DNA from 4 places in the Novibacillus thermophilus genome. Region 4 is predicted to be linked to each of the others. Evidence: riboswitches for the same ligand, from Rfam matches in the RefSeq annotation. Region 4 holds a riboswitch; each other region holds the start of a gene.
The links. Region 4 has a riboswitch for S-adenosylmethionine ahead of B0W44_RS14075 (OsmC family protein). Riboswitches for the same ligand answer to the same signal wherever they lie in the genome.
Positions count from the first base shown of each region.

Region 1: linked by a shared signal. The riboswitch ahead of B0W44_RS03385 (MFS transporter) and the one ahead of B0W44_RS14075 (OsmC family protein) in region 4 are both predicted to bind S-adenosylmethionine.
Region 2: linked by a shared signal. The riboswitch ahead of B0W44_RS08655 (methionine ABC transporter ATP-binding protein) and the one ahead of B0W44_RS14075 (OsmC family protein) in region 4 are both predicted to bind S-adenosylmethionine.
Region 3: linked by a shared signal. The riboswitch ahead of B0W44_RS04305 (aliphatic sulfonate ABC transporter substrate-binding protein) and the one ahead of B0W44_RS14075 (OsmC family protein) in region 4 are both predicted to bind S-adenosylmethionine.

Region 1 covers NZ_CP019699.1:679,905-685,921, forward strand. Annotated here, with positions in the region: gene B0W44_RS03380 (acyl--CoA ligase family protein) at 1-1,256, opposite strand, end outside; gene B0W44_RS03385 (MFS transporter) at 1,289-2,569, opposite strand; SAM riboswitch class I at 2,667-2,788, opposite strand; gene B0W44_RS03390 (hypothetical protein) at 3,096-3,554, shown strand; gene B0W44_RS03395 (sigma-54-dependent transcriptional regulator) at 3,984-6,017, shown strand, end outside.
Region 2 covers NZ_CP019699.1:1,731,943-1,737,959, forward strand. Annotated here, with positions in the region: gene B0W44_RS08625 (peroxiredoxin) at 1-94, shown strand, start outside; gene B0W44_RS08630 (redoxin domain-containing protein) at 179-625, shown strand; gene gcvH (glycine cleavage system protein GcvH) at 645-1,037, shown strand; gene B0W44_RS08640 (hypothetical protein) at 1,168-1,584, shown strand; gene B0W44_RS18095 (hypothetical protein) at 1,791-1,985, opposite strand; gene B0W44_RS08645 (acyl-CoA mutase large subunit family protein) at 2,025-3,686, shown strand; partial or broken gene B0W44_RS08650 (aldehyde dehydrogenase family protein) at 3,708-3,932, shown strand; SAM riboswitch class I at 4,122-4,231, shown strand; gene B0W44_RS08655 (methionine ABC transporter ATP-binding protein) at 4,308-5,348, shown strand; gene B0W44_RS08660 (methionine ABC transporter permease) at 5,329-5,994, shown strand.
Region 3 covers NZ_CP019699.1:876,305-882,321, forward strand. Annotated here, with positions in the region: gene B0W44_RS04285 (penicillin-binding transpeptidase domain-containing protein) at 1-444, shown strand, start outside; gene B0W44_RS04290 (YtoQ family protein) at 441-881, opposite strand; gene fumC (class II fumarate hydratase) at 1,011-2,402, opposite strand; gene B0W44_RS04300 (L-cystine transporter) at 2,598-4,007, shown strand; SAM riboswitch class I at 4,043-4,153, shown strand; SAM riboswitch class I at 4,217-4,326, shown strand; gene B0W44_RS04305 (aliphatic sulfonate ABC transporter substrate-binding protein) at 4,417-5,418, shown strand; gene B0W44_RS19190 (ABC transporter permease) at 5,448-5,891, shown strand; gene B0W44_RS19195 (ABC transporter permease) at 5,910-6,017, shown strand, end outside.
Region 4 covers NZ_CP019699.1:2,892,819-2,898,835, reverse strand. Annotated here, with positions in the region: gene B0W44_RS14085 (NADPH-dependent FMN reductase) at 1-504, opposite strand, end outside; gene sfnG (dimethylsulfone monooxygenase SfnG) at 501-1,583, opposite strand; gene B0W44_RS14075 (OsmC family protein) at 1,699-2,163, opposite strand; SAM riboswitch class I at 2,301-2,404, opposite strand; gene B0W44_RS14070 (putative RNA methyltransferase) at 2,866-3,747, opposite strand; gene htpX (protease HtpX) at 3,908-4,801, opposite strand; gene B0W44_RS14060 (tetratricopeptide repeat protein) at 4,953-6,017, opposite strand, start outside.

The DNA.
Region 1 (6,017 bases), 1.4 Mb from region 4:
CCTGTATGAAACCACCCGCCGTGAAAAGCTTGAGCAGTAGCTTCCTCATCTTTGTAGTAGCCAAGCATGACCCCGTTCCCGCGCATGAGGACTTCACCCATCGTGAGGCCGTCTTTAGGAACCTGGCGCATCTTGTCGTCGACAACAGTCAGTTCGCCTAGTCCGATATACGGAATACCTTGCCGTGCTTTTAATTCCGCCCGTTGATTGTCTGGAAGTGCATCCCACTCTTTTCGCCATTCATTGATCGTGAACGGGCCGTACACTTCCGTCAGGCCGTACACATGGGTGACCTTTGCTCCAAAAGACTCTAATTTGCGCAGCAAAGCTGGGCTCGGAGGGGCAGCAGCTGTAATAATGTGGACGGTGCCAGGCAATCCAGTTCTCTCACTCTCTAGATATTGGGAAATCATCGTCAGCACTGGGGGTGCCGCACAGAAGTGCGTGATGCCTTCTGATTCAATCAACTGAACGATTCGGGATGCCTCTACTTTGCGCAAAAGGACATGTGTGGCGCCAACTGCCGTCGCGGCCCAGGGGAAACACCAACCTGCGGCGTGAAACATTGGGAGTGTCCACAGGTACACGCTGTCAGGCGAAAGATTCATTTCTACGATTTCACTAAAGGCATTTATGAATGCTCCTCGATGGTGCAGCATGACCCCTTTTGGACGTCCAGTAGTTCCACTGGTGTAATGAATAGAAATCAAATCCCACTCATCTTGAACACTTACCGACATCGGGTCAAAGGGCACCGAGTGGAGCCAGCTTTCGTACGGAAGCACGTCCACGGGCTGTTCAATGTGGCGTGTAGTCGGGAAATGTTTATCCGTGCCATCGACGATGAGGACGCGGACACTTGGGACTTCTTCAAGACAAGGAACCAGTCGTTCAGCGTACGTGTCGTCCACAAAAAGGACAACTGCTTCAGAGTGATTGAGGATGTAGGACATTTCCTTTGATTTCAAACGAACGTTGATGGGAACGAGTACAGCTCCCATCAGAGGAACCGCCAGGTGAAGCTCGAGGGCAAGTTTGGTATTCGGAACGACTGCCGCAACACGGTCACCCCGCTGTACGCCGAGACGGTAGAGACCTCGCGCCAGACGGTGGACTCTTTCGTACAATGTCCGGTAAGTGTAGCGAGTGTTTCCTTCGACAACCGCTACGCGATCTGGAAAAGCCACTACCGTCCTTTCTAAAAACGACGCGGGGGTAAGGGGCGCTTGAAACGGTTGATGATACAAACTTGACATAATGTTAACCACCTTTCTCCCAGGAAATAAACCTAAAGTTCCTTCAGTTTGAGGGCACCTATAAGTCCGAGAAGGGCCAAGGAGATCAAATAAGTACTGACAGCAAACGCAGAATCAAAGTTGTCGACTAAAAAGGTGCTGATCATCGGTGCGATGCCACCCCCGAGGACCGCTCCGATTGCATAAGCAACCGATGAACCGCTGTACCGCAGGCGGGCTGGAAACGAACTTGCGACAAATGATGCGAGGGGGCCGTACATGGCACCAAACGTGAAAAACGCGAACGCTACCGCAGTCACAATGAGGAAAGGCTGTTTGCTGTTGACCAGGACAAAATATGGAAATGCCCATACCACCAAAGAGAGGACACCGACGACATACACGTTCTTGGCTCCGACGATGTCTGAAAAGTGTCCGAAAAGGACTACGGCAAGTGCCGCCGCAATGCCGCCGAGCACAGTGGCATTGGTTAGCAGATTCTGATCGAGGTTTAAATACGTCGATCCATACCCGATAAAAAACGTACTGAACGTGTAAAACGCAGCGAACATCACAATGTTCACTAAGATGGCCCAGAGGATCGTTTTAGGGTAGGTGCGAAGCGATTCGAGCACAGGAGCTTGGGACACATTTTCGTCTTTTAGAACTTTTTGAAACTCTGGTGATTCCAGAACGCGTAAACGGGCGTACAGTCCGACGATGACTAGGCCCAAGCTGAAAAGGAACGGAATGCGCCATGCCCACGAAAAAAAGGCGTCACCGGATACCGTGAGTAAGAGTGAAACAACGGTTGAAGAGAGTACTAAGCCGAAGGGTGAACCCAGCTGTGGGAGGCTTGCAAAAAATCCGCGTCGATCACGCCCTGCCCACTCCATAGAGAGCAAGACAGCACCTCCCCACTCTCCGCCTGCTGAGAGACCCTGTAAAAAGCGGAGAATCGACAACAAGAGCGGAGCCCATATGCCAATTGTTTCATAAGTCGGTAAAAGCCCCATAGTCGTTGTCGCGATTCCCATCATCAGTAATGTGAAAATGAGTGTCGTCTTTCTTCCAAAGCGATCGCCAAAGTGACTAAAGATAAAACTGCCAACAGGTCGTGCCACAAACCCGATGGCAAAGATTAAGAACGTCTGCATCAACCCTGCGTAAGGGTCAGAATCCGGGAAAAACAAAGTAGGAAATACGAGGGCTCCCACTGTTCCGTAAATAAAGAAGTCGTACCATTCGATGGTTGTTCCGATCACGCTCGAGATGGCGGCCCGACGTCGGTGAAGGGATGTTTCGGAAACTTCAACTGATACATCATAACTCATTCACACTCTCTCCTCTCCTGTCACTATTTCTAGGCTCGACACATACAAAAACCCCCTCTTCGATAAGAAGAGGGGTTCGCTCTGTAGCGAAACGCTCTTCTTATCTCTCGGAACGAGTTAAACTCATCCCGCAGGAGTTGGCACCTTTTTTGCACTGCGCGAGTGCAAAGAGGTTGCCGGGCTTCATTGGGCCAGTCCCTCCGCCTCTCTTGATAAGAAGCATTCACTATGAATATGTAATTGAAAAAACTTGTAATTATCCTACAACTCTATTCTCACATTGTCAAGGGGAATACGCCGTTCAGTTTAGAAAATTTTTTCTGAACTACTTTGTCCGCACCTTACAAAATTGTAAGTTTTGGTAGTTAAAATGTAAGACCAATCAATGTCAATCAGTTTCAAATTTTTCTACGATAAAAGAAGAGCCGAAAGATCGTGATACTTAAATGGCTTTTGGGAAAAAAGCGTGTGTGGTACGGGTACTAGAAATGCGTGAACGTGTTTAGGGGGAAGGGGATGTGAGCACATGGATACGGGTCGGTTTATTTGTGTCCTTCAACACTCAATTCCTGCGACGTTTCGTCTCTTTTTGGCAGTGAACTTTCTGATTTACGGAGCTGCTAAACTGACGTTCGGACAATTTGGCGTACCAACAGAAGAAATTGCCGCCATGCGAGGAGAAGGTTTTACGTTAGCTTGGACATTTTTTGGATATTCGCGCTTATATGAAATGTTTATCGGGTTAGGGGAAGTCATAGCCGCTGTCTTAATCGCGATTCCGAGGACGGCAACGTTGGGTGCCATCTGTTATTTTCCAATTGCCGTTAATATTATGATGGTCAATTATGCTTTTGATATTGGTGTTCAAGACCTCAGTACTGTTTTGATGGTTATGTGTCTCATCTTACTGTGGCTGGATCGCAAGAAACTTCTTTTGATTTTTGTAAAATCACACGATGTGGCAGAAAGAGTGAAAAAGTTATGACAAGCTTTGTCGTTTCGGAATTAATTGTGATCTTCGTTCTTACGACGTTGTATTATTTTATTAAGGATATCAAAAGCGACCATAAGAAAAAAGTATGAGTTTGTCCAAGGATAAAGGAGTGTGCGATTAGTTTTGTCATTGCGGTAGGGGAAATCAACCGCACGTATAAGGATTATAGATGATACAGCAGTTTCAGTATTGTGAGAACTTCCGAGAGAAACTCCCAATTTTTTGCTGGTACTGATCATTTTGGGAGGTTACCGACCGCCTTATACGATGCCTTCCTTTAGCTATGTCATGATGGATCAGTCATTGAGAACGTGTTGATAAGCGTAAGACACTCTATCAGACAGAAGCGTAAAGTCTCACTTGATGACACGGTCATTTTGTATAATATTGACGAAAATGTATTTAGTGAGAGGTGGGAAGTTGAGTAATCAGTTGTGGGATACGTTGTGTCAAATGTGTGACGAGGCGCGAGACAAGTGGGGGGTAAGCGCACAAGAAATAGCGGATACATTGCAACAGCATCGCAGTAACGTCAGCCGGGAATTAAACCGGCTCGTCAAACACGGTTTGGTTGAGAAAAAAGAGGGGCGCCCTGTCTTGTTCCGTGTGGCTCGTACATCAGCCGGCATCCAAGTATTCGGTCGAATAATTGGGGCAGAGGGTAGTTTTCGCGCTCCGATTGAACAGGCGAAAGCGGCTTTGCACTACCCTCCGTACGGCCTCCATACTCTCCTCTTCGGCGCGACAGGCGTCGGAAAAAGCATGTTTGCGCGTTTGATGTACGAATACAGGCGGATTTCCACCCAGCATAAAGGAGAATTTGTCACCTTCAACTGTGCTGACTACGCTCACAATCCTCAACTGTTGCTTAGTCAGTTGTTTGGCAGTGTGAAGGGATCTTATACGGGAGCGAGTCAAGACCGGCGAGGTTTGTTGGAACGGGCTGATGGCGGCATGCTTTTTTTAGACGAAATTCACCGTCTGCCTCCAGAAGGTCAAGAGATGTTGTTCACTTATTTAGATACAGGATGTTACCGCAAGCTGGGAGAAACGGAGGACGGACGACAGGCACAAGTATTCATCGTCGCGGCGACGACAGAACAACCAGATTCGGTTTTGTTAAAAACCTTTCGCCGTCGCATTCCAATGGAAATTCAACTTCCTAAGTTGGCGGACCGGCCGCTAAACGAGAGGATTGCGCTTATCCGATTGTTTTGTGAGGAAGAGGCGCGGCGGTTGAAGAAGAACATCGTATTGGAACCGGTTGCAGTGCAAGCGTTTATTGCTTATGAATGTCCGGGCAATGTCGGACAGTTAAAAAAGGATATTCAACTATCCTGTGCCCACGCCTATGCGGAACAGCGAACAGAGAAAACGTTGTATATTTTGCAGTCCCACTTGCCCTTGGAAGTCAAGAGAGGGGCACTGCGCTTACGTTATTTGCTGGAAAAGCCGGAATTGGATCATTTGATAGGAACTTGTCAGATATCAACGAAAGATCCGGAATCGACTGAAGCGGGGGAGGAAATCCCGATCCATTTCCAGATGCCGCGTGAATTGTCGGACGCTCGATATGCGGATCGTGACAATATTAGAAAAATCGTTGAGCCTCAATTGATTGATTTAGCCCATCAGCTACTGTCACGAGCGGAGGAAAAACTGGGGAAAGCGTATCCTCCCAAAGTGTACGCCGGATTGGCCATGCACATTGACGCTATGGTGAAACGGTTAAAAAAGGGAAAAATGACTTCTCCTTACAATTTAAATGAGTTAAGAAAAAAATACCCGCAAGCTTTCATAGTGGCTACCGAAAGTATGACGCTCATCGAAAAGACCCTTCAAATCGATGTACCTATGGAGGAAATTGGTTACTTGACATTGTTCTACGCTTATGACGAATCGGACAACAACTGGGAAAGGGGAACGACAGCTGTAATTGTGATGGCGCATGGAACATCGACGGCATCTTCCATGCTGTCGGTAGCACAAGATTTGCTGGACATTTCCGAAGGATGGGCCATTGATGTTCCGTTATCAATGAATCCGGAGCACGCATTCGAGAAACTAAAAGATCTGGCGGTCAAAGTGGATACAGGTCGCGGTGTTTTACTGTTAGTTGACATGGGATCATTGGAGAATTTTGGCGCTCTCCTCAGTGAAGAGACAGGGATCGTGACGGCAACGATTAAGCGTGTGAGTACCCCGCTCGTGATTGAAGCTTTACGAAAGGCCAATCTTGGCCATACATTAGAGGAGATTGTAAACTCCATAAAAGCCAATGAGGATCAGTCTAATGTTATGGTACGTCCCCCTGTCTCATCTGAGTCCGGTGAGAACGCCCGATATGTCATCATGCTTTGCTGCTTGACAGGGACGGGGGGTGCGGAACAGTTAGAGCAACTGGTGAAGGAACATATTCACTTATCCGGAGGTGTGTTATTGCAAACAGTTGCA
Region 2 (6,017 bases), 1.2 Mb from region 4:
CGATGAAACGTTACGGGTGTTAAATGCTTTACAGACCGGCGGTTTATGTCCGTCCGACTGGAAACCTGGTCAAAAGACGCTTCAAGCGAATTAAACGACGTTGAGGGTCTAGCGCCGACGTGTGTTAGGCCCTCGGTTTCCATTCACGAAAAAATTGAGGAGGTCCAATTCGATGCCGATGCGTTTGCGTTCAGAAATGCCGGAATTTCAAAATGTCACCGAGTGGGTAAACGGAGAAGTGTCGAAAGACGATTTGAAAGGGCATCCGGTCTTGGTACACTTCTGGTCCATCAGCTGCGGTATATGCAAAAAAACACTCCCGGATATCAATGAGTGGCGCGAAAAGTACAAAGATGCTAATCTTAAAGTAGTCGGTGTACATATGCCCCGCTCTGAAAAAGATACCGAAATCGAGCCTGTCAAAGAGACGATTGAAAAGTATGAACTGAAGCATCCGCAAATCATCGACAATCAACACGCGGTGGTCGACGCTTTTCAAAATGAGTACGTGCCGGCGTACTACCTGTTTGACGAGGAAGGAAAGTTACGCCATTTTCAAGCGGGGGAAAGAGGTTTGCAAATGGTCGAACAACGCTTGAAGCGCGTGTTGGACATACAAAATTGAAGTGGCAGGAGGGTTCACCGTGAATTTGCCGAAAGAACTCAAGTACAGTGAAGAACATGAGTGGGTAAAGGACGAAGGCGAAAAAAAGGTGCGGATCGGAATCACGGACTTTGCCCAATCCGAACTGGGCGATATTGTGTTTGTGGAGTTACCGGAAATTGGGGATACGCTTCAGGCGAATGAGCCGTTCGGCAGTGTGGAATCGGTCAAAACCGTTTCCGAACTGTACGCCCCCGTAAACGGCAAAGTGGTGGAAGTGAACGGCGAATTGGAAGATTCCCCGGAACTCGTCAACGAGTCCCCCTACGAAAAAGGGTGGATGATCGTCGTGGAAATGGAAGATCCTTCAGAGCTGGAAAACTTGCTTTCACCTGAAAAATACGCAGAGATGTACGGAGAAGACGGACAGTGACGGACGCGCAAACGGTGTGATCAGCCGATCACACTTTTTTTGTGCGCATTTTTCATGCTGCCGTTTTCACGTGAGTGTGGTACAATGAACGAAAGTTTGTACCGTCTACGACGAGGGAGGGGGCGGTTTGATGAGTTTTTGTTGCGGGGCGAGTATGATTGGGACGATCGGCGCTATTCGCAGTGACAGAGTCGTGGTCCATCGCGTCCCAATCGTGTTTTGCCCGATTTGCCGCAGTGTGGAGATACATTACGCCGTGCGGGAGGAATTTGACTTATTAGTCGATTATGCCCAAGGAGACGGAGCCCACCACGTGAACTTTGACGACTTTGTCGACAGTGCTCACGTGGTCGAGATGATGGAGGACTGTGTCTCGGTAGAAGGAGATGACCCCGAGCAACTGTACCGAACCCAAATCGACAACGCCCTCGATTTACTCGGGGTCGCCAAGCGACTCGGCGATGTGAGGTGGGAACATTCGTTAAAGAAACGGTTGAGCGTGTTGAGTAGACGGTTACAGCGCTACACCCAACGCGAGAAGACGTGACGTTGAGCGTTGTCGAGACAGGACAACCGTGAACCATCGCGATGGGACTCTTTAAATGTTTAAAAGGGTTTGCAACGGGAAATAATAGGAGTGTTTGGATTTCTGCCAGCAGAAGTCCAGTCCCTTTTAACTCCTCCCCATCTTATTTTGACAGAAGGTGTTCTCTCGCAGACATCTTCTTTTTTTTTGCCTTTGTGTGAATGGTCTCAGCGACGTTGAAGGATGCTATGAACAGACCGCATTTGCCGAAGATAGACTCGGCGGTACGGCAGACACGTGTCTTCTTCTTGGACACCCAAGCTGTTGGCCATCGTGAGAGAGTGGGAGAGAAGGACCGTTTGAGGCGCTGCCATTGAAATGAGTGCATCTTCCCTTTTGACATTCCACTCTGCTGCACGCATGACGCTGCGTGTGCTGATGTCGTCCGTGATTTAAGCGGAATGGAAGCGAAAGGTATCACGAGTACAACTGGGTCATGGGAAGAACGGAGTGTAAACGACATGTTGGATAAGCACCGGTCAATCCACACGTCAAAAACGTGTGTCACCTCCTCAGGCATTGAAGTGGAACGTTGCTACACCCCAGATGAATGCGATACGCGCTACAAGGAAAAACTCGGGTTTCCCGGCGAGTTCCCGTACACCCGGGGGATCCACCGGACGATGTACCGCGGGCGGTTGTGGACGATGCGGCAGTATGCCGGGTTCGGAACGGCGCGGGAGACGAACAGGCGGTTTAAATTTTTATTGCGTGAAGGGCAGCACGGTCTCAGTTGCGCGTTTGACTTGCCGACGCAGATTGGCATTGATTCCGATGCTCCGGAAGCGGCGGGAGAAGTCGGCAGGGTCGGTGTTGCCATAGATTCCTTGCGGGACATGGAGCTGCTGTTTCAAGACATTCCCCTCGACCGCGTCAGCACGTCGATGACGATCAACGCTCCGGCCCCCGTCCTGTTGGCGATGTACATCGCCGTCGCGGAAAAACAGGGGGTTCCCCTCGACAAGTTGTCCGGCACAGTGCAAAACGACATCTTAAAAGAGTACGCCGCCCGGGGCACGTATATTTATCCACCGCAAGAGTCCATGCGACTGGTGACGGATGTCGTGGAATTTTGCACGAACTGGATGCCCCGTTTCAAACCGATCAGTGTCAGCGGGTACCACATGCGGGAGGCAGGTGCGTCAGCTTCCCAAGAATTAGCCTTTACACTGGCAAACGGTATCGCCTACATCGAGTATGCTCTGGCAAGAGGGCTGAAGATCGATCAAGTGGCACCTCAGTTTTCATTTTTCTTAAGTGTACACAATCACTTTTTCGAGGAAGTGGCCAAATTCCGTGCCGCCCGCCGCTTGTGGTCCCGCTTGATGCGCGAGCGCTTCGGAGCGCGCCTTCCGCGGTCGCAACAGTTTCGGGTACACGCCCAAACCGGGGGTTCTACGTTGACTGCCGTCCAGCCCGATAACAACGTCGCGCGAGTCGCGCTCCAGTCCCTCGCTGCCGTACTCGGCGGCGTACAGAGTCTACACGCCAATGCGTCCGACGAGGCACTGGCTTTACCTACAGAGGCGTCAGTGCGGACAGCGCTGCGCACACAACAAATTATCGCCTATGAGAGCGGTGCCGCCGACACGGTGGACCCACTCGCCGGCTCGTATTTTGTTGAGGAATTGACGGACCAGTTGGAACAGCGAGTCCAGGACTATTTGGACGAAATCGAGGGGCAGGGGGGAGCCGTTGCCGCCATTGAACGCGGGTATGTTCAACAGACAATTCAGGACGGCGCCTATCGCCATCAGCAAAAAGTGGAACGCGGTGAGGAAGTCGTCGTCGGTGTAAACCGGTTTGTCGGCGAAGAAAACGGGGAGATCTTTTTGCACCAATCGGATCCGAGGCTGGAACAGCGACAAAAGCGATTTCTACAACAACTGCGCCGATCCCGGGACAATGTGCGCCTACGGCACGTCCTCTCGCAGCTGCAGTTGGCAGCTTCAGGAAACGAGAATGTGATGCCTTTCATCATCGACGCCGTGAAAAGCGGGGCAACCGTCGGTGAAATATGCGACACGCTGCGAGAAACATACGGGGAATACGATTCGTCTTGAGACGTCAGCCCCCTTTTCGGCTCGCCGTACGGACTGGCTGCCGGGGTGTGGACCGAAAATGTGAAAAACGCTCACTACATCGCCAGTCGGCTAAAGGCCGGGACGGTGTGGGTCAATTGCTACAACGTAACCGATCCGGCCTCTCCTTTCGGCGGTTACAAACAGTCTGGCTTCGGCCGTGAAATGGGGTCGTACGCCCTTGAAAACTATACAGAAGTCAAAAGTGTCTGGATTCATTTGAAATAGGCTGTGATGAGGAAGGGGGCTCGAGGAGCCTCGCCCTTTGGCAGGGCGCTTCTGAAGATGAGAGAGGACGTTGTCGATTCTGTAAAAGGTTGGGAGGAGTAGAAACGGAAAACTTTTAAAAAAACCTGTTGTCCCTTCTCTCATATCGTGGTAAAATCTTTTCAGCTTAACTTAATACAAACTAGACATCTCTTATCCAGAGAGGTGGAGGGACTGGCCCGATGAAACCCGGCAACCATTTGCGCCCTCACGTGCAAAAAGGTGCTAATTCCTGCAGGTGTCGACCTGGCAGATGAGAGAGGACGTTTACCTTTGCTGTAAAACCCTTTTTCTCTGCGAAAAAGGGTTTTTTAGCTGTTAAAGGGAGGGAGACACGTGATTCAGTTAAAGGGCATTCGTAAGCACTTTAAGACGGCTGCAGGGACAATCCGAGCTGTAGATGACATAGATCTGACGGTCGAGCCCGGAGAAATCTTCGGGATTATCGGCTACAGCGGCGCGGGAAAGAGCACCTTGATCCGGACGATCAACTTGCTGGAACCGCCGACCGCCGGAGAAGTGAGGGTGGGGGAGCGCGTTTTTACCCAGTTGTCCGGACGCGAACTGAGGGAAGCGCGGCGGGAAATCGGCATGATTTTTCAGCAGTTCCATTTGCTGTGGTCCCGTACGGTCAAGGAGAACGTCCGCTTTCCGCTGGAAATCGCCGGCGTTGGGAAGGCCGAAGCCGATGAGAAAGTCAGGCACATGCTCGAGCTTGTCGGCCTGACGGACAAGGCGGACGCTTACCCGGCGCAACTGTCCGGCGGGCAGAAGCAGCGGGTCGGGATTGCGAGGGCGCTGGCCAATGACCCGAAAGTGTTATTGTGCGACGAGGCGACGTCAGCCCTCGATCCGAAGACGACGGACGACATACTCCGTTTACTCCAAAAGATTAATCGCGAGTTGAATCTGACGATCGTCCTCATCACCCACGAAATGCACGTTATCCGCAAAATTTGCCATCGCGTGGCGGTCATGGAAAACGGGCGTTTCGTCGAAAGCGGACCGGTGTCCGACGTGTTCCGCCGGCCGAAAAAAGAAATCACGCGTCGGTTCGTGCGGGACGTGGCCGGGTTGGAGGAAGAAGCGAAAGAAGCCCTTGACCTTTCCTTTCGTGATATGTTTTCCGGACGGATCCTCAAGTGCACATTTTTCGGGACAGAGGCGAAACAACCGGTCATCAGTCGCTGTATCCGCGCCTGTGAGGTCGATCTCAGCATTTTGCAGGGACAAGTGCGTCAAGTCAACGACACGGCCTACGGCACGCTGTATGTACACGTTGACGGATCTTCGGAGCAGGTGGCGCGAGTCGTGGACTTTTTGCGGGGGTCAGACGTCGAAGTGGAGGTGTTAGACAGTGGATTTCCTTCTGCCTAACGTCCAATGGGATTTGCTGTTGGCTGCGACGTGGGAGACAGTGTACATGATGGTCATCTCCACTTTTTTCACCGCTTTGTTCGGACTCCCACTCGGGATTGCCCTCGTCGTGATGGAAGAGAAAGGCCTGTGGCCACTGCCGTGGTTGCAGCGCCTCGTTGGCTTCGGCGTCAACCTGTTTCGCTCCATTCCGTTCATCGTGTTGGTCGTGTGGATGATACCCGTCGCCCGAATGTTGGTCGGCACGTCCCTCGGTCCGACGGCGGCGTGCGTGTCGTTAGTCGTTGGTGCCGCACCGTTTTACGCACGGCTGGTAGAGACGTCGCTCAGGGAAGTGGACAAGGGCGTCATCGAAGCGGCAAGGGCCATGGGGGCGACCCGCTGGCAGATCATTCGCAAGGTGTATATACCCGAAGCGTTGCCGGGATTAGTTGCCGGGATTACGGTCACGTGTATCACGCTCGTCAGTTATTCGGCCATCACCGGAATACTCGGCGGGGGAGGCCTCGGCGATCTCGCCTACCGCTTTGGCTTTCAGTCGTTCCAGACCGACGTCATGGTGCTGGCGACGGCGGTTCTCGTCCTCATGGTGCAAATCATACAGAGTGTCGGGGACCGGGTGGTGCAAGCCATTGATAAAAGGTAGTCCCTCGGGATCTGTCAAGCGGG
Region 3 (6,017 bases), 1.6 Mb from region 4:
GGTCAAGGACAGGTGCTGATGAGTGCGCTGCACCTGGCACTGACATACACCCCTCTTGTCAATGGCGGAAATATGCTGGCGCCGCAACTGGAGAAGTCGGAAGGTGAGCCGGCGCAAGAAGTCTGGAAGGAGCAGGTGATTTCCGAAGAGACGGCCGAACTCATCTTGAGCGATTTAATCGATGTGGTTGAACACCCGAAGGGGACAGGCCGCGAGGCGAAAATTTCCGGTGTCACCATCGCCGGGAAAACGGGGACCGCTGAATTAAAGGAAAGCCAAGACGATGAGACGGGAACGGAAAACGGCTGGTTCGTCGCCGTGGATACCGATGACCCATCACTCCTCATCGCGATGATGGTGGAAGACGTAAAAGATCGCGGCGGGAGCCACTACGTTGTGCCCAAGGTGAAAAAAGTGATGGGGGACTTTTTGCGTTCGGATTAGCGCAATACGTACGCTAACGCATCCAACGCTTGTTCGACGTTATCCACGACGACGTCTGCTTTTTGGGCTAACTCTTTCAGGGCATGGTGCAAGTCGGGATGGCGGACGAGAATGAGCGGCTTCCCGGTTGCCAGCGCTGTGGACGCATCCATGGCCGTGTTCCACTGGCGGTATTTGTCTCCGAACAGGGCGATGACGACATCCGCCTTTTGCATGAGAATGCTCGTGCGCAAGTTGTTGAATTCCGATGCGGCTTCGTCTTTGAAAATGTTGTTCGGTTGTGTTCCCTTGATCTTTTCCCCGATGTTGTCGGACAGATCGTGGTCTTCCTGGGGACTGACGAACGTGAGGGGCAACTTTCTTTCGTTCGCTAATCTCCGGACGCGCTCCCGCCAGTCGTCGTGAATTTGTCCCGCTAAGTATACCGTGAGTTCCATCGAATTCCACTCCTTGTAAGTGATGCTTGAGGAATAGCTACTACCTTTAGTCTAAACAATGTGAACAAAACTTACAAACAAATCAAAACACCTGAACGGAGCAACCGCTCGGTTCAGGTGTTTGAAGTGTCATTTAACGTTCGGCTGAATCATGTCTTCTGGACGGACGAGGCGATCGAACTCTTCTGCCGTCAACAGTCCAGTCTTTACGGCAGCTTCTTTCAGTGTGATGTTTTCGGCAAAGGCGAGTTTCGCAATCTTCGCCGCATTTTCATAGCCGATGTGCGGGTTCAAGGCCGTCACCAACATGAGCGACTGGTTCAAATAGTGGTCGATGACGTCCCGGTTCGGTTCGATTCCGACAGCAGCCCGGTCGTTGAACGACACGATGGAGTCGGCAAGGAGGCGCGTCGACTGTAAGAAGTTGTAGATGATCACCGGTTTAAACACGTTCAATTCGAAATTGCCCTGACTGGCGGCGAAACCGATGGCAGCGTCGTTCCCCATGACTTGGACGGCCACCATCGTCACCGCTTCACTCTGGGTCGGATTCACTTTCCCCGGCATGATTGAACTGCCCGGTTCGTTGGCCGGTATCGTAATTTCGCCGATGCCGCAGCGCGGTCCGCTGGCGAGCCAACGTACGTCGTTTGCGATTTTCATCATGTCGGCCGCGAGGGCTTTGAGGGCACCGTGGGCATGCACGATTTCGTCGTGGCTCGTGAGCGCGTGGAACTTGTTTTTCGCTGAAGTGAACCCCTTTCCAGTCATGCGGCTCAGTTCTTCGGCGACGTAGTCCCCGAACTTCGGATGGGCATTCAGTCCAGTGCCGACAGCTGTTCCGCCGATGGCCAGTTCCTTCATGTACTGAACGCTCTCCTTGATCATGTTTTCGTCTTTTTCCAGCATCCTGTGCCATCCGCTGATTTCTTGCCCCAAAGTTAAAGGTGTTGCATCTTGCAAGTGGGTTCGGCCAGTTTTAATGATATCTTGAAAGTCTTCAACTTGTTTAGCAAATGTTTGTTTCAGTTTGTCAACGGAGGGCAAGAGCTGGTCTTCCACGGCGATGACAGCGGCGACGTGGAGGGCGGTGGGAAACGTGTCGTTCGAACTTTGTGAACGGTTCACGTCGTCGTTCGGGTGAACGCGCAGTTCACTGCCCTTTGCTTCAAGAATTTGATTCGCTCTCGTAGCGATCACTTCGTTGACGTTCATATTCGATTGGGTGCCGCTCCCCGTTTGCCACACGACGAGGGGGAAGTGCGCGTCCCATTTTCCGTCCAAAATTTCGTCGGCGGCTTGAGCGATGGCCTCTGCCTTCTCCGGTTCCAAGTTGTTCAAACGCCGGTTCGCTAGTGCCGCCCCCTTTTTGAGCATGGCGAAAGCGCGAATGACGTCCATGGGCATTTTTTCAGTGCCGATGGGGAAGTTTTCGTAACTGCGCTGGGTTTGCGCCCCCCAGAGTTTATCGGTCGGGACTTTCATCTCTCCTAACGTGTCGCGTTCAATACGGTAATCCATCGGTGAATCTCTCCTTGTCTCATGATTGGGCTAGCTCCATTGTACACTTTTACTGAGGCAGTTTGAAGAAGGGGCCGGTTCCCGTTCGCAAAGGAATTGAAGTGGCATGAGTGGACTTCACGTATGTCAAATTCATACTTGACATATCGGAATAAGTGAAATATGCTTTTGCGGAAAGCTGGAAGGAGGATCAAGATGACAAATGTTTTGATTGTGATCAATGTGGTACTGTTGCTCTTGTTTGCTTTAGCCTTGTTCTTCATGCAGAAAAATCATTTATCTTTTTCTAAACGTGTGTTTGCCGGTCTGGGGATTGGCATTGTCTTCGGCCTCAGCTTGCAATTTGTTTACGGCCCGGATTCAGAAGTAGTTGAAAAGTCTGTCGATTGGTTTAACATCGTGGGAAACGGGTACGTCACATTGCTGCAAATGTTGGTCATGCCCCTCGTCTTTATTTCCATTCTCGCAGCGTTTACAAAATCTCAGTTGTCACACAACATCGGCAAAATCGGCGGCGTGATTATCGGCATTTTGATCGGTACGACGGCGATTGCCGCCGTTCTCGGAATCGGTGCAGCCTTCGTGTTTGATTTGCAGGCGACGGAAATACACGCCGGAGAAGAAGAAGCAATCCGCGGCGAAGAACTGGAAGAAAGAATGGGCGAATTGGAAGGCATGACGGTGCCGCAGCGAATCGTGTCGTTGTTGCCGGGAAACCCGTTCTTGGATTTTACCGGAGCTCGCCCGACGTCGACGATTGCCGTGGTGATATTTGCAAGTTTCCTAGGGATCTCCTACTTGGGAGTCAAGCGAAAACATGCTGAACAGGCGGAGATGTTTGCGAAACTGACGGATGCGTTACACGCTGTTGTCATGCGGGTTGTCACGCTTGTCATCCGTTTGACACCGTACGGTGTCCTCGCCTTGATGAGTCGGGTTTCTGCGACGAGCGATCTTCATGCCATCTGGCAATTAGGTAAATTTGTAGTGGCGTCTTATGCGGCACTGCTGGTCATGTTTGCGGTCCACTTGCTCCTCATCGCCGTGTCCGGTCTAAATCCGCTGACATATGTCAAAAAGGTGCTGCCGGTCTTGACGTTTGCCTTCACTTCCCGCTCCAGTGCGGCGACGTTGCCGCTTAACGTGCGGGCTCAACACCAAGACCTGGGTGTACCCGAAGGTACGGCGAATTTCGCTGGGTCGTTCGGTCTCACCATCGGACAGAACGGGTGTGCTGGCATTTACCCGGCTATGCTCGCGGTCATGATCGCGCCGACTGTCGGTATCAACCCTCTCAGTCCTTCTTTCCTTCTGACGTTAGTCGCCGTGGTCGCGTTGGGTTCGTTCGGCGTTGCCGGTGTCGGCGGAGGAGCTACCTTTGCCGCGCTCATCGTGTTATCCGCGATGAACCTCCCAGTTGCTCTGGCGGGATTGCTCATCTCCATCGAACCGCTCATTGACATGGGACGTACGGCTGTCAACGTCAGCGGAAGTATGACGGCCGGGGTGCTGACCGGCAGGGTGACGGGAGAGCTAGACACGACTATTTATGCAACACGTCGGGGTATGACATTGCCTGTTGACGAAACAAATGCAGTGGGGTAAAATAAACTCAATTTTAAATTGACATTCAATTTCGCTTCTTATCCAGAGTGGTGGAGGGACTGGCCCGATGAAGCCCGGCAACCTGCTGATCTTTTCGATTGGCAAGGTGCCAACTCCTGCAAGACAGCGGTCTTGAAAGATAAGGAGGAGGAACGTGATTGACTGCCTTCTTCTTATCTAGGAAGAAGGTTTTTTCGTTACAAATATCACTCTTATCGAGAGCGGCGGAGGGACTGGCCCGATGAAGCCCGGCAACCTGTCGATCTTTTCGATTGGCAAGGTGCCAACTCCTGCAGGAACGTTTCCTGAGAGATAAGAGGAGGCATGCCATCCCTCTTCTTATGGGGGGATTTTTTGCTGTGGGGGAAGGTGACATCTCACTGTAAAAACAAGAGGAGTGAAGAAAAAAGTGCGGTACGTTTTCGTGAGAGTGGCGTTGTTCGTCACGGCGGTTACAGTGTTTTTCGTCGGCTGTCAACGTTCGGTGGGGGACGAGGCGGAAGGTGAAGGAGCGGACAAACCGGACAAAATTCGCTTGGATTACGCTTATTACTCCCCGGTAAGTCTCGTGTTAAAAGAAAAAGGCTGGGCAGAGGAGGTGTTTGCTGAGGAAGGGATTGACGTCGAGTTTGTACTCAGTCTCGGAAGTAACAAGGCATTGGAATTTTTAAACAGCAACAGCGTAGACTTCGGTTCGTCGGCGGGAGCGGCTGCACTCATCGCCAAATCAAACGGGACACCGATTGAGACTGTCTACATCTATTCTAAACCGGAATGGACCGCCCTCGTCACGAATGCCGATTCTGACATTCAACACGTGGACGATTTGAAAGGGAAGAAGGTGGCGGCCACTATTGGCACGGATCCGTACATCTTTTTGCTGCGGGCATTAAACGAGGAAGGACTATCAGCGGAAGACGTGGAAGTGGTGCCCCTCCAGCATCCCGATGGCGCCACGGCACTGTCAAAAGGAGAAGTCGATGCCTGGGCAGGATTGGACCCGCACATGGCTCAACTGGAACTGGAAGAAGGGGCGCACTTGTTTTATCGCAACCCCGAATTCAATACATACGGCTTTCTCAGTGTGCGTTCAGAATTTAAAGAAAAGTATCCCCAATACGTAGAAAAAGTGATCGAACTGTATGAGAAGGCGAGAAAGTGGACGTTAGACCATCCGGCTGACGCGACACGCATTTTGGCCGATTCAGCGCAGTTAAATAAAGACGTGGCCGAAATCGAAATGGGGCGCAACGATTTCTCCGATCCCGTTCCAGGAGCTGTGCACCGTGAAGCGATAAAAGCTGCCGCAGAAGTGTTGCAAAGCGAAGGAATCATTGGTGCCGATGTCGATATCGACTCCCTTTCCCATGAGCTCATACAGCCATCGTTTACCGAAAAAGTCGTTCAGTAATGCCAGGAGAAAAAAGGAGTTGGCGAATCGTGGCCCGATTACAAGAAAGAGAACTTTCAAAGCCGTATCGTTTTCCGTCTCAAGAAAGGTTTGGCAAAAAGGGGAGTGGCGCGAGCTTTTGCGTTCCACCTTTTCTGATCAGAAGCATCGTTCCGCTCCTCGTCGTCATTTTGTGGGAAGTCTTGAGCCGAGCAGGGCTCGTTGCCGACAAATTGCTTCCGGCACCTGCAACTGTCGCTGTGACCATTCTCGAGATGGTACAGGACGGCAGTTTGTGGAGCCATGTCGGCATTACTCTGTACCGGGTCTTGATCGGGTTTGTCATTGGGACGGCGGCCGGAGTCGTGTTCGGTGCGCTCGTCGGGGTGAACCGAACGGTTGAACAGTTATTCGACACGTCCATTCAAGCCCTTCGCTCCGTCCCGTCTATCGCCTGGGTACCGCTGTTCATTTTATGGTTCAGCATCGGGTAATCTTCCAAAATTACGCTGATTGCTGTCGGCGTGTTCTTTCCCGTCTACTTGAACACTGTCAGCGGTATTCGGAACGTGGACAGAAAACTCATCGAAGTGGGGCAAGTGTACCGCTTTAGCGCGTAT
Region 4 (6,017 bases):
ATCTTCTCCGAGGCGACGCAGGCGTTCGATAACGTCAGGATCGACCAACCTCTTGTCGGAATAGTGGTCGTTGTGGGCATAGACCGTACCCGGTACGACGTGGGCGCGGAAAAAGCCGAAAAGTGGTTTTAGCTGGTGTTCAATGGCCAGAAAATGGTGGTACGTTCCACCAGTGGCAATTAAGCCGACCACCTTCCCTTCCAAGGCGCCATTGGGTATGAGGTCAAACACGTTTTTTAGCGCTCCCGTATACGAACCGCGATAGACAGGTGTTCCGACGATGAGCGCATCGGCATTTTCTATTTTTTGAATGACCTGCTTCGTATCCCCCTCATACAGTTTTGGATCTCTGCCGTCACAAAACGACAGTTTATAATCCCGCAAACTGATGAGGTCCGTCGCCACCGACGCATCGTACGCTTTAGCGAATGTGAGCGCCTGTTCGACGGCGATGTACGTTTTAGAGCGCGGTGTCAAACTTCCCGACAAACCTAACAGTCTCACACCACCACTCCTCTGTCTCTCAAAGCCTGCTCTTTTTCTCGGACGAGCGGGATCACGTCTTCCCCGAACGCTTCCAAGTCGGTCTCATAATGAAGGAAACCGACGAGTACTAAATCCACTCCGATCTTCTTAAGTTCGATGATGCGATCAGCCACTTGCTCAGGCGTCCCAATTAACCCCGTTTTAAAACCGTCATTGTACTGCACGAGGTCTTCAAGGGAAGAATTGGCCCACATCCCGTCCCTCTCCTTCGTGGACTGACCGGCTTCTTTGACCGATTCACTGAAACCTCTTACAGCTTCCTCATCTCTATGTGACACGATTTCCCGAAGGGTTTGGACGGCTTCTGATTCTGTGGGGCGGACGATAGCAAAACCGTTAACGGCAAAGTTCAGTGTGCGTTCTTCGACTTCGGCGAGGGACCGGACGTCTTCAATTTGTTCTTTGAGGCCGTCCAGCGTATTGCCGTTCATGAAATACCAGTCGGACACGCGTGCTGCCATCCGCCGGGCCGCCTTTGAATTTCCCCCTTGGAAAATCGGAGGAGTGTGTATAGGTTTCGGCTTGAGCGGGGCGCTGTTTATCCGGTAAAAGTCCCCTTTAAACGTCGTCTCCTCTTCTGTCCACATTGACCGCAACACACGAATGAATTCTTCCGAACGGCGGTAACGTTCGTCGTGTTCAAGCCACGGCTCGCCGTAACCAGTAAACTCGCCTTTAAACCAACCACTGACGACATTGACTGCGGCGCGGCCACGACTGATGTGATCCAGTGTAGCGATCATCTTCGCATAAACTCCAGGGTGCCAAAGGCCGGGAAGGACGGCGGAGATAAGCTTAATCCTCGAAGTGACACTGGCCAGTGAAGCAGCTAGCGTCGCTGCTTCTAGTTGATTTTCTGCTCCGTAGTTCGCTATAAAACGCGTTTGCAACAAGGCGTATTCAAAGCCGACTGCTTCTGCCGTTTGGGCGTAACGTTTGTTTGCTTCAAACGTCCAGTCTGTTTGCTGCGGAAGTCTGGAAATGACGAGCCCTCCGCTCACGTTCGGCACCCAATAAGCAAACTTTATGTCGCTCAATGTTTTCTATCTCCTTTATCATGAACCTCGATGGGTCCGATCCTATGGGAGATGGGACCCGTGCCAAATGTCTTTGTGAAGAGTGTGTTGCCAAAAGTGTACCTTTTTTTCGTTTTTATGTTGTTGGAGTACGCTGATCTTTCTCAATGACAAAACCGGAGGACACGAGGTTGACTGGATGGGCAATCGTATCCGCCACCGGGCAGTGGGCTTCGACAAATTGTAAAAACTCTTTCACTTTCGCTTCCGGCGCATCAGTCTTCAAAAACACTTGATACCTCACGTCGGAAAAACCGGGGCGAACGTCCGATTTGTCCAAAAAGCCGTCTAAATCTAAATCTCCTTCCAGCTCGATGCGCAGTGCGTCAACGGTTATGTCAAATTTCTCGGCGTAAGTCTGAATGACGATGGACTGGCAAGCTCCGAGGGCCGAAAGGATGAGTTCCACCGGATTCTGTCCCAGATCCGTTCCGCCGAGCTCCTTTGGCTCGTCGACGATGACCGTGTGGCCCCTCGAGTGTGTCCGAACTTGAAATTTTTCTCCTAATTGCGCGGTTGCCTTAAATGTACTTCGTGCCATTTCAATCTCCTCTCCAATCTTATGTTTCGTGCCATCAAAACCCGTGTGTTCCTTCTTTTCCCGCATCCCCCTTTAACGTAATAAAACCCTTCTCAACAAGAGAAGGGTTCACAAAACGCGGCACATTTTGTCAAGCCTTCTCATCTTCGGAATGAACCATTCCTCTGAAATTGGCACCGGGCCGTTGCGGCTGGTTGCCGAGAGTTCATAGGGTCAGTCCCTCCCCCTCTCTGGATAAGAAGCAGACAATTGCTATGTCATTTTGCTGACTTTGAAATAATCATATCACAAGAGAGATATCTGTCAACACCTTTTCAATTTATTGTCAATCGTCAGTGAAATTGTCCCCTTAACTGTTCCGAGAAAATGTCACTTTAGAAACCGGCCGAACGTTGTCATTTGTCCAGCCGGGCTTGCAAGCGTCACGTATTTATGCAAAGCTGAACTTGTTTTTTTGGGGATCGACCCCTTCCCTCGTTCAACAATCGTTCTCATTCTGAAGGAGAAAGCAGATGGATTCGATTCTGCTAAGGTATGACCTTCCCGCCATAAGAAATCGTCTGCCCCGAGTAATTGGCCGGTAATTTCGCGCGGTGAATACATAATCCAGATTCGTTCCTTCGGGCAACGGACGGTACGCCGACTCGGCTTGTTGAGGTTGGGTGGCAAAGCGGCGATGATGCTTTTTTGAATAAACCGAATTTAATCGGGCTGTTTATAACCGATTAAAATCTCTAAATCAACGGTGATGTCTGCCGCTTCCCGCTCTAAAAACGATCTGACCCGCTCCTCAGGGGCTCTCCACGCCAAAGGAGTCATGCGGACCAAGGAGTGAATGGACGATTGATCGAGGCTCATCGTATAACATATTCGCGAACGATCGAATTCGGGAAAAGCCTCTTGAAACCGGTCGACAGTCCCTTTGTTGGAATACGTCTGTTTTTCCGCTTCATCAAAAAAGGCGTCCCTTAACTCCTTTAAATAGCCGTTTTGCGGAACAACCTTCAGCACAAAGCCATTCGGTTTCAACAGTCTGTTGAATTGCGTGTAGTTTGAAGGTGACAAGATATTGAGAATGACGTCAAACTGTTTGTCTTTAAACGGCGCACGGGCAAGATCAGCCACACACCAAATTTTGTTCGAATCATGCTGGGACGCGATGGCGACACCTTCTTTTGATAGATCCACCCCGACGCCTGTTACCGTTTTTCCCACAGCTGTCACTATCTCGCATACGTTCGAAAGGTGGAAACCTTCACCACAGCCTGAATCGAGAACGTAGACGGTCTCTTTTTTTGAGGCCTGCTTAATGATGAATTTAGCTATGGACCGGATGAGCGGTTCAAAAAAACCGCCCTCTGCGTAGAGTTTTCTTCGCGCTTGGAAAAGGTCCTTCTTGTACTTAGTTTTTGTCGGGCGGGTGAGCAAGTTAACGTAACCTTGTTTGGCAAAATCAAACGTGTGGTTGTGGGAACACACGAGACTTTTTAAATCAACTACCTGCATAGATGAACCGCAAACGGGACATTGGAAAATGGATTCAAACTTGCGGGCATATGTTGCACTGATCGCTTTCTTCGCCATTTTGGACAAATTGGACACTCCCGTCAACGCCCATCCTTTTCAACTATTCTGCAAGATGTTAAGCAAAAGATGTATCGAAAATCGGCAAAACATCTCACCGGTTATCAGCTTACTCGCTGTCTCTTTGAGAATAGCAACCTTAACCCGAAAAACATGCTCACTAATGTTCTTTCAAACGGCGAATTCGGTCATTCAAATCGGGATGTGAGGAAAAGAAATAGGTCGTCCCGCGCTTCTTATTGTTAATCTTAAGCGTTTGTAACGCCGCCTGTTTCGTATCCACCCGGTTCACGTACAGTTTTAGAGAGTGTAAGGCGTGGATCATTTTGTCCTTTCCTGCCAGCTCCGCTCCGCCGCGATCAGCGTGGTATTCCCGGTGACGGGAAAAAGCCATGACGACGAGGCTCCCTAAAAGCGAAAACAGTATTTGGAACGCGATAACGGCAACAAAATGCACCACACCTTGCAACTCTGACCTCACAAAACGGGATGCGATGAAAGCGGCGATCCGGGCCAAAAAGACGACAAAGGTGTTGACGACGCCCTGCAACAGCGTCATCGTCACCATATCGCCGTTGGCGATGTGTGCCACTTCATGGGCGAGGACGCCTTCGACGGCGTCTTCATCCAAGGACTGTAACAGTCCAGTGGAAACGGCGACCAAAGAGCGACTCTTCGTCGGACCGGTCGCAAAAGCGTTCACTTCGGGTGAATGGTATACGCCTACCTGCGGCATTTTCTTGAGCCCGGCTCTTTTTGAGAGACGGTGAACAGTGTCCACAATCTTGCGTTCATCGGCTGACAAGTTGCTTTTCGGGTCGAGGACGCGCACGCCCATGATCGTCTTTGCCATCCACCGGGAAATGGCCAAGGAGAAAAGAGCTCCCGTAAAGCCGACGACAGCACTGAAGATCAGTAACGTGGCAAAATTAATCGTCCCCTCCGAAATGTAGTTGAAGTCAATTCCGAACACTGTGGACAAAATGGTGAACACAATCAACATGGTCGTCAGGACCAAAATATTCGTTAAAACGAATAAAACAATTCGTCGCACGTTCACTTTCCTCCGTCCTATAGGCTATGATTGACACTATTAGAACCAAGTTTTCCTCATGCCGCTTTGCGGCGTCAGCAATGAATAAAAATTGTCACGACGCCTACGTGTGCTGATGCTGTAAGCATGGCAAAATAGAAGTCCTGAAGTTTTACTCATCATCTCCGCAATTTCTTTCGTACAGGTCGGCAACCTCCCATTGATTCGGGTCCAGTTGGAGAGAATGCTTCCAACAAGCGCAAGCGTCGGCCCGGCGTCCGGACTGCCAATAGGCGTCAGCGAGCTCGTTGTGCAGGTCGGCATCATCTGTCATCTGCAACTCCTTTTCCAGACACTCAACAGCGGCATCCAATGCTTCCAACTCCATGTAGCAACGTGCCATCTCGCGATAGATACCGGCCGGAGGGGAAGCTTCGTCAGAATGATTGATCATCTGTTCATAGCAGTCCAACGCTTCTGACCACTCTCCCATCCCTCGGTAGGCTTCAGCCATCCCGATCCATACGTCATCGCGGTCGTCGCCGTATTCTAACGCCCGTCTAAAGTAATCGAGCGCTTCCGACCAATTTTGTTCCTTGAGAGCGATTCTGCCGAGGGACAGGTACGCGTCGGGTTGATACGGATCGAGGCGGTGCAGCGCCTTCCACGTGTTTTTGGCATCTCTCGTACGGCCGAGGGCGAGTTCGACCTCACCCAGCTGTTTCAATACGGCCGTGTTTTCCGGCTCTCTCTCTTTCAACTGCCTCAATAGGTCCAGGGCCTCGTCCGATTCCCCGATTTTATAGAGCAATACGGCTTTTGACAACGCAGCATCGGTGTCGTCCGGATTGAGACGTAGCGCTTGCTCCCAGTAGCGTATACTTTCTTCCCACTCCCCGACTTCCATCAGAGCTTGAGCCAGTGCCGTGAGGATGTCTGTATCCTGTCGATCCATTTCGTGTGCAGTCATAAGAGAATTGATGGCTGCACGGGGTTCCCCGCTTTCCAGCTGGGTTAACCCTAAGGCGTGTAAATAGTGGGGAGATAACGGCTCCTGCTCGACTAACTGTTCCAAGTAGTGGATGGCTACTTCCAGAATGCCCATTTCACGATAGCAGTCGGCGAGGGCAACAAGGACATCAGGCTGATTCGGCTCAGCCCGGTTGGCCCGTTCCAAGTAATCGACCGCCTCGTCCCAATTCTCTCTCTCCACTGCGATTTCCCCTTTTATGAGCAA